DNA from 3 places in the Shewanella livingstonensis genome. Region 1 is predicted to be linked to each of the others. Evidence: predicted binding sites of a transcription regulator. Region 1 holds the regulator's gene; each other region holds the start of a gene.
The links. Region 1 encodes LexA, which represses DNA repair genes until DNA is damaged. Its sites were predicted from a motif close to TACTGTATNNNNATACAGTA; they were not measured.

Region 2: the regulator LexA is predicted to act here: its motif matches at 769-788, upstream of EGC82_RS11745 (LexA family protein).
Region 3: the regulator LexA is predicted to act here: its motif matches at 936-955, upstream of recN (DNA repair protein RecN).

Annotation. Positions count from the first base shown of each region.
Region 1 covers NZ_CP034015.1:4,832,943-4,835,222, reverse strand. The annotation lists gene EGC82_RS21180 (cell division inhibitor SulA) at 299-805, opposite strand; gene lexA (transcriptional repressor LexA) at 802-1,416, opposite strand; gene plsB (glycerol-3-phosphate 1-O-acyltransferase PlsB) at 1,681-2,280, shown strand, end outside.
Region 2 covers NZ_CP034015.1:2,730,307-2,732,586, reverse strand. The annotation lists gene EGC82_RS11750 (MlaE family ABC transporter permease) at 1-199, opposite strand, end outside; gene EGC82_RS11745 (LexA family protein) at 866-1,279, shown strand; gene EGC82_RS11740 (Y-family DNA polymerase) at 1,286-2,280, shown strand, end outside.
Region 3 covers NZ_CP034015.1:1,591,323-1,593,602, reverse strand. The annotation lists gene EGC82_RS06895 (AEC family transporter) at 1-858, shown strand, start outside; gene recN (DNA repair protein RecN) at 986-2,280, shown strand, end outside.

The DNA of each region.
Region 1 (2,280 bases):
TTGATGAACTCAAAGTACCTTGGTGGTTGCAAACATAAGGTTTACGGTTTTATTGTTAGCGGTGCACCACACTTGTACCTACGACAGAACTTATCAATATTGATTTGGCTCATTTGAGTCAAAGTTATCTCGATTACTTTGATTCACGTCCAATTAAAGATAAAAATGTTTCATCCTTGTTAACCACATTACTTGTAGATTAAACATTGATCAAGATCACTTTGTTGGCTAATAGGCTGAAAAAAGATGAAAAAAAACCCTGAATTCAATACAGGGCTTGGTAATTAAGGGTTCGTGCTTAGTGAAATGAGCAAAAATTACTTGCTCCATTTGTTAAAGTAGGGCTAACAAGTTGATGTTTGTGAGGTAAGTGAGCATTTACATCTTCAATTACTACACCTAAAGCACGTGCACTTTTGGCTACAATTTCTAACCGACGACTATCGCGAGCGTCAAGTGAGCTTGTCCAAGTTACTACAGCACTTGATGTACCGCTCGTCAGTGCTTTTTCCATGGCCCATAAAGTTTCAACTTCATCTTTGGTATGCACCAGTAAAATTCGGTCCATTCTCACGCCTGCACTTGCCAGCATATGTTTATAGCCAATATGAGGAGGGCTAATTAACACAATCCATCTACCTTGCTGACTCAATGTCGCCAGTTGGCTACACAATTGACTCAGTTCAGCTTCCCCTTGGGTGACGGTTTGTAATGTTTGAATAGTTTGGTTGCCATGGAGTTCTGTGTCAGTTAATTCGACCCATAAGCCTGGGTGGCGTGGCGCGATGCCCATTAGTTTGTTCATAACCAATCTCCATTACGGATAACGCCAACGGCAAGCCCTTCGATGGTTAGGCTTTGGCAACTTAAATCTACTTTTATCGGGGTGTAATCGTCATTTTCTGCATGCAGATAAATCACATTACCTCTTTGTTCAAATCGTTTTACAGTGACGTCATCATCAACACGCGCCACGACAACCTGACCATTACGTGCTTGTTGCATTTTGTGTACAGCGAGCAAGTCGCCTTCTAGAATACCGATATTTTTCATGCTATCACCACGAACGCGCAGTAGAAAATCTGCGGCAGGTTTAAACATGTTTGCATCAACTTGATAGTATTGTTCAACATGCTCTTGGGCCAAAATAGGCTCCCCAGCAGCAACTTGTCCAATTAATGGCAGACCGGTTTCAACCTGTTCTTCATGAGGTAAACGAATACCTCTAGAGGTACCAGGAATGATCTCGATAAAGCCTTTTTTGGCTAATGCTTTTAAATGCTCTTCGGCGGCATTAGCACTTTTAAAGCCAAGACGATTTGCAATTTCGGCACGAGTGGGTGGCATACCTGTTTCGGCGATATTGTTTTTAATTAAGTCTAATATTTCTGCTTGGCGCGGCGTTAACGGTCTCATGATGATTCCTGTCTTTTTATACAGTGACTGTCATTATATACAGTGTTTTTGTTCGCGCAAGTATTAACCAACTATTTTTTGTGTTTTGTTGGTAAAATATCATTTAACGATATGTTTTAATTGATTATTACTTATAGTTTGTCTTATGCTATTTCTTAAGATGAGAGCTCGCGCGTAAAGATAAGTCGCCCAGATAGTGTAAGCAGGGTGGTTTCTGGTATCCTATACCACAATATTACAATGGCTTATATTGCGAAAATAACCATGTCAAAACCAAATTCAATATTTTTACGAGCATTAAGATGGATCCAGAAATGGATGGTACAGACCATTGTGGTGCCACATGATCCCTTTGATGATCTCAACATAGATCCGACCAAGCCTTTGGTTTATTTAATGAAAACGGAATCTATTAGTGATATTGCTGCCTTGAGCGAAATCACAGAAGGCTTTGGTTTGCCCAGTCCTTATGAACCATTACAGCTTGATGGTTTAAGAGTACCTCGAGTCGTTTGCTTAGAAGGTCGAAAACCCATATTTGGTAAACGTGAAAGCGGTGACAAATTCATTAATTATTTTACCAGTTTATTATCCCTTCATAGCGAGAATTCTGAATTAGATATTCAGTTGGTTCCTGTTTGCCTTTATTGGGGGCGCACGCCTGGTAAAGAAGAAGACACCATGAAAGCGGCAGTATTTGAACGCGAAAATCCTACATGGTTACGTAAATGGTTAATGATTTTGTTTTTGGGCCGACATAATTTTGTTCAGTTTTCTAATGCATTATCACTTCGTTATATGGCCGACGAACATGGCACAGATAAAAGAATTGCCCATAAATTAACCCGTGTTGCACGAGTGCAT
Region 2 (2,280 bases), 2.1 Mb from region 1:
ATAATTGTAATAAGGCAATGGCGAGGCTTGAATCCCACTGCAATAACTCAGTGGTGGTTAACGTGACAGCATGGCAAGTTGCGGGGAGGGCGGCACAAATATCGGCACCTAGCGGTGCTTGGCCCAATTGCCAATCACCTGCAAGACTCAGTACGCAGTTATCGTCGTGCATGTCGATATCAAAAGTTGCGAGTGTCATACTAGGGCCTGTTGATCTTTGCTGGTTGAATGTTGTTCGAGTTAAAAACGTTTTTAGCCGAACCCTTCGGGCAGCGTTTGATGGCCATTTCTACGGCGTTATCGACTTTTTATGTAGAATAACTACACCTCGAAGTCTCTGTCTTACTGTTATACATGTGAGTAATAGCCAACAATTCGCTGCAAAAATAACCTTGAAAGATCAACAGGCCCTAGACCCCGAGCGAAAGTAATCATGCTATTGGTTTACGTTATACATCAACTAGATTCATTGCTCTAACACGGAATGTTGGTCACAACTCTATTCTCGAACAATCTATAGCTGTAACAGGTGATAGAGGTATTCGGTTAATTGTTGTGCTGCTCACAAGTGTAGACCAATCGCTAGCATTGTATTTTGACTTTGAACAAATAAACTCATTAATAATTAAACTGATAACCTTACCCAGTAGATAGCCAGAGTCTAGCGACACGGGTTTAATCGCTGAGTATGCCACCAACATGTTGCCGTTTAGCGCAAATAAACTTGCACTGTCAAAATATAGCGCTACTATGTACTGTATAAAAATACACTGTTTTTTTATACAGTTCTTTTGTGCTGTGCATTGTAAATTTACGTTGTACGTTTGCATGGTAAGTTTGTGTTGTGAGTTTGCGAGGTTATCGTATGCGCTTTATTCCCATTGCTGCCAGTGCTGGTATTACCGGTTTTGAAAGCCCAGCCGCAGAGTACCTTCAATTAGGCTTAAGTCTTGATGAGATGTTAGTTCAACATCCAAGTTCGACTTTTATCGGTTTAGCTCAGGGGGAGTCGATGCAAGGTGTAGGCATATTCGATGGTGACTTACTGATTGTCGATCGCCATGAAACTGCGAGAAGTGGCGATGTCATAGTGGCTAATTTTAATGGTGAGTTTGTGTGTAAAATTCTCGATATGCAACGGCGAATGCTCGTGTCATCTCATGAGCAACATTTACCGGTGACCATCTACGATTATGATGATTTTAGTATCGAAGGCGTGGTGATCCGCTCAATTCGTTGCCATCGTCAAAGCCCACTGTTTGTCGGCCGAAAAGGGTAAAAAACAATGTTTTCCTTAGTCGATGCCAATGCTTTTTATTGCAGTGCTGAACAGGTGTTTCGCCCTGATTGGCGTGGTAAACCGATAATAGTGTTGAGCAACAACGACGGTTGCATTGTGGCGGCTAATCGACAAGCCAAAGAAGCAGGCATTGAAAAGTTTTTACCTTATTTTCAAGTTAAGGCCTTATGCGCTCAACGTAATGTGATTGTGTGTTCATCTAATTATGAACTCTATGCCGATTTATCTGCCAAGATGATGGCGATAATAGGTCGCTTTGCACCTGATCAGCATGTGTACTCCATTGATGAAAGCTTCCTGTCTTTTAAACACAGTTATCCTGCCATTAAATGCTTGCATACCCAAGGCCAGCTAATTCGCCGCGCGGTATGGAAAGAGGCGCGCTTACCTGTTTGTGTGGGGATGGGCGACACCTTAACCTTAGCGAAAATTGCCAATCACGCCGCCAAAAAAATTCAAGGATACAAAGGGGTTTGTGTTATTGAGACCCCAGAGCAACGTACCGACATTTTACGCCAACTTAGCGTTGGCGAGGTGTGGGGCATTGGTCGGCGCATAAGTAAGAAGCTTGAATCAATCAATATTCGCAGCGCATATGATCTTGCCTGTATGCCGCCGAGCCTAGCGAGAAAACAGTTTAGTATTGAAATAGAACGCACGGTTCGTGAACTCAACGGTCAAGTGTGTAAACAATGGGATGAGGCGCGAACAGATAAAAAACAAATATTTTCCACTCGTAGTGTCGGTGAGCGCATTACCGATTATGAGTCACTATTACAGGCCTTGAGTAAACATATCGGTATTGCCGCGCTTAAAGCACGTCAGCAAGGCTCGTATTGCAAAACCATGTTGCTGTTTGCCAGTAACTCTCCTCATGACGAACGGCCTGTAAGTTATAAAGTTATTGTTCATTTTCCCTGTCCAACCCATTGTACTGTTGAACTCACCCAAGCCCTGACACAAGCAGCTTCAAAGCTATT
Region 3 (2,280 bases), 1.6 Mb from region 1:
TTTGTGTACTACATTGCTTTCCCAGCAATTTTACTGATTGTATTAGCTGAAACACGCATTGAAGACATTATTCAATGGGGCTTTATTGGTGGCTTTAGCTTGGCAATGATCATTACCTACGCATTGGTAATAGGTGTGTCATTATGGTGTAAGCCTAAGCAACAAGCTGTTGCTGCCATGCGCGCCTTAAATGCTACTTTTGGTAATACAGCATTTATTGGTATTCCATTGTTGAGCCTATTATTCCCTGACCACAAAATGGCTTTAGTGGCCGCAGCCATTGCCAGCTTACTGTCAGTATTCATGTTCGCCTTTGCTTTAGTTTCTATTGAGCTGGCCAGCCGCGATAAACAGTCAACAGACCATGCCATGGTCATCATGGCAAATGCGTTGTATAAAAACCCAATTGTGCTCGGCAGTCTTATTGGTATCAGCCTATCTGCGTTGCATATCACCTTACCCGAGAGTCTGGCATTAGTACTGCACCAAGTGGGCAATACCTCCAGTCCTTGTGCCTTATTTGCTATCGGAATGGTACTTGCTAAAGCATTACGACATCAATCTTTTGCAAAAATGTTCAGTCTTGGCTTAATTGCAGAGCTGAGTCTAATCAACTTACTCAAGTTAATTATTCAACCCTTTATTGCCTTTGGGTTACTCAAACTCTTCGGTGTTGAACACGATCTACTCACTATGGGAGTGCTTTTAGCCGCCTTACCAACTGCAGCAAGTGTTTACCTATTAGCTGACAGATACCAAATAAATGCCAATGGTAGTGCCCAAGGCATTTTATATGGCACATTAATCACTTTTATCAGTTTGCCTATAATAGAAGCACTTTTAAAACACATTGCTTAATGTTCGACCTGCTCTCGATGATAAAATAGTCAATGGTAATTTTACCTAAGCACTTTACTGTATATAAAATCAGTATATACTGTTTATCAATACAGTGGTTTGGTAGTTTCATTGACAGGAATTCATTATGCTTTGCCAACTCAGCATCAATAATTTTGCTATCGTGCGTTTTTTAGAACTCGACTTTAAAGCCGGTATGACAAGCATCACCGGAGAAACAGGTGCTGGTAAATCGATTGCTATCGATGCGCTTGGATTATGTCTTGGTAATCGTGCTGATGCCAATACTGTCAGACCGGGCGCCAGCAAAACCGAAGTCAGTGCCCGATTTACACTTCATGACGTGCCTTTAGCTAAGCGTTGGCTTGAAGATAGCGATCTCGATGCTGAAGATGAGTGTATATTGCGCCGAACCATTAACAGTGATGGCCGTTCAAGAGCCTACATTAATGGTAACCCAGTTCCGGTTACACAATTAAAAGCCATTGGTCAGTTATTGATAGGTATTCACGGCCAACATGCCCATCACGCCATGCTCAAAAGTGAACATCAATTAAACTTACTCGATCACTATGCCAACCATAAACTACTACTCGACAGCGTTAGTGCTAGTTATCAACGCTGTAAACAAGTAGAAAACGAACTAAAGTATCTTGAGCAAGCTCAACATGAGCGTATTTCGCGTCAACAGTTACTCCAATATCAAGTAGAAGAACTTAATGAGTTCAATTTAGGCTTAGAAGAGTTTGATGAGATTGAGCAAGAACATAAGCGCTTAGCCAATGGCACAGATTTAATTGAGCGCTGCCAAGCAGGTTTACATTTACTGACTGAAAGTGACGAAGGCAATATAGAATCATTGCTCAATAAAGTAGCGGCTATCGCTGACACGCTTCAAGGCTATGATGAATCACTTGCCCCAATCAGCTCAATGATCAGTGATGCATTAATCCAAGTACAAGAAAGTGCCAGTGAAATTGAAAGTTACTTAAGCAGTTTAGAACTGGATCCAGAACACTTTGCCTATTTAGAGAAACGCCTCTCAACCGCAATGCAATTGGCGCGTAAGCATCATGTTAGTGCTGATAAGCTGGCGGTACATCATCAGGAACTGATGTCTGAATTGGCCGAACTTGCAGGCGATGAAACCAAACTAGATGAAATAAGGCAACAACTTGAAACTAATAAAAATAATTATTTAACTAATGCACAAAAACTCAGCCAGAGCCGCAGCCGTTATGCCAAAGAACTAGATAAATTAGTCACCCAGTCTATTCATGATCTCAATATGCCTAAAGGTAAATTTACCATTCAAATTAATCATAATCCGGACAACATTTCAGTTAATGGCTGCGATAGTATTGAATTTATGGTGACCACAAATCCAGGGCAACCATTACAACCTATTTCTAAAGTTGCCTC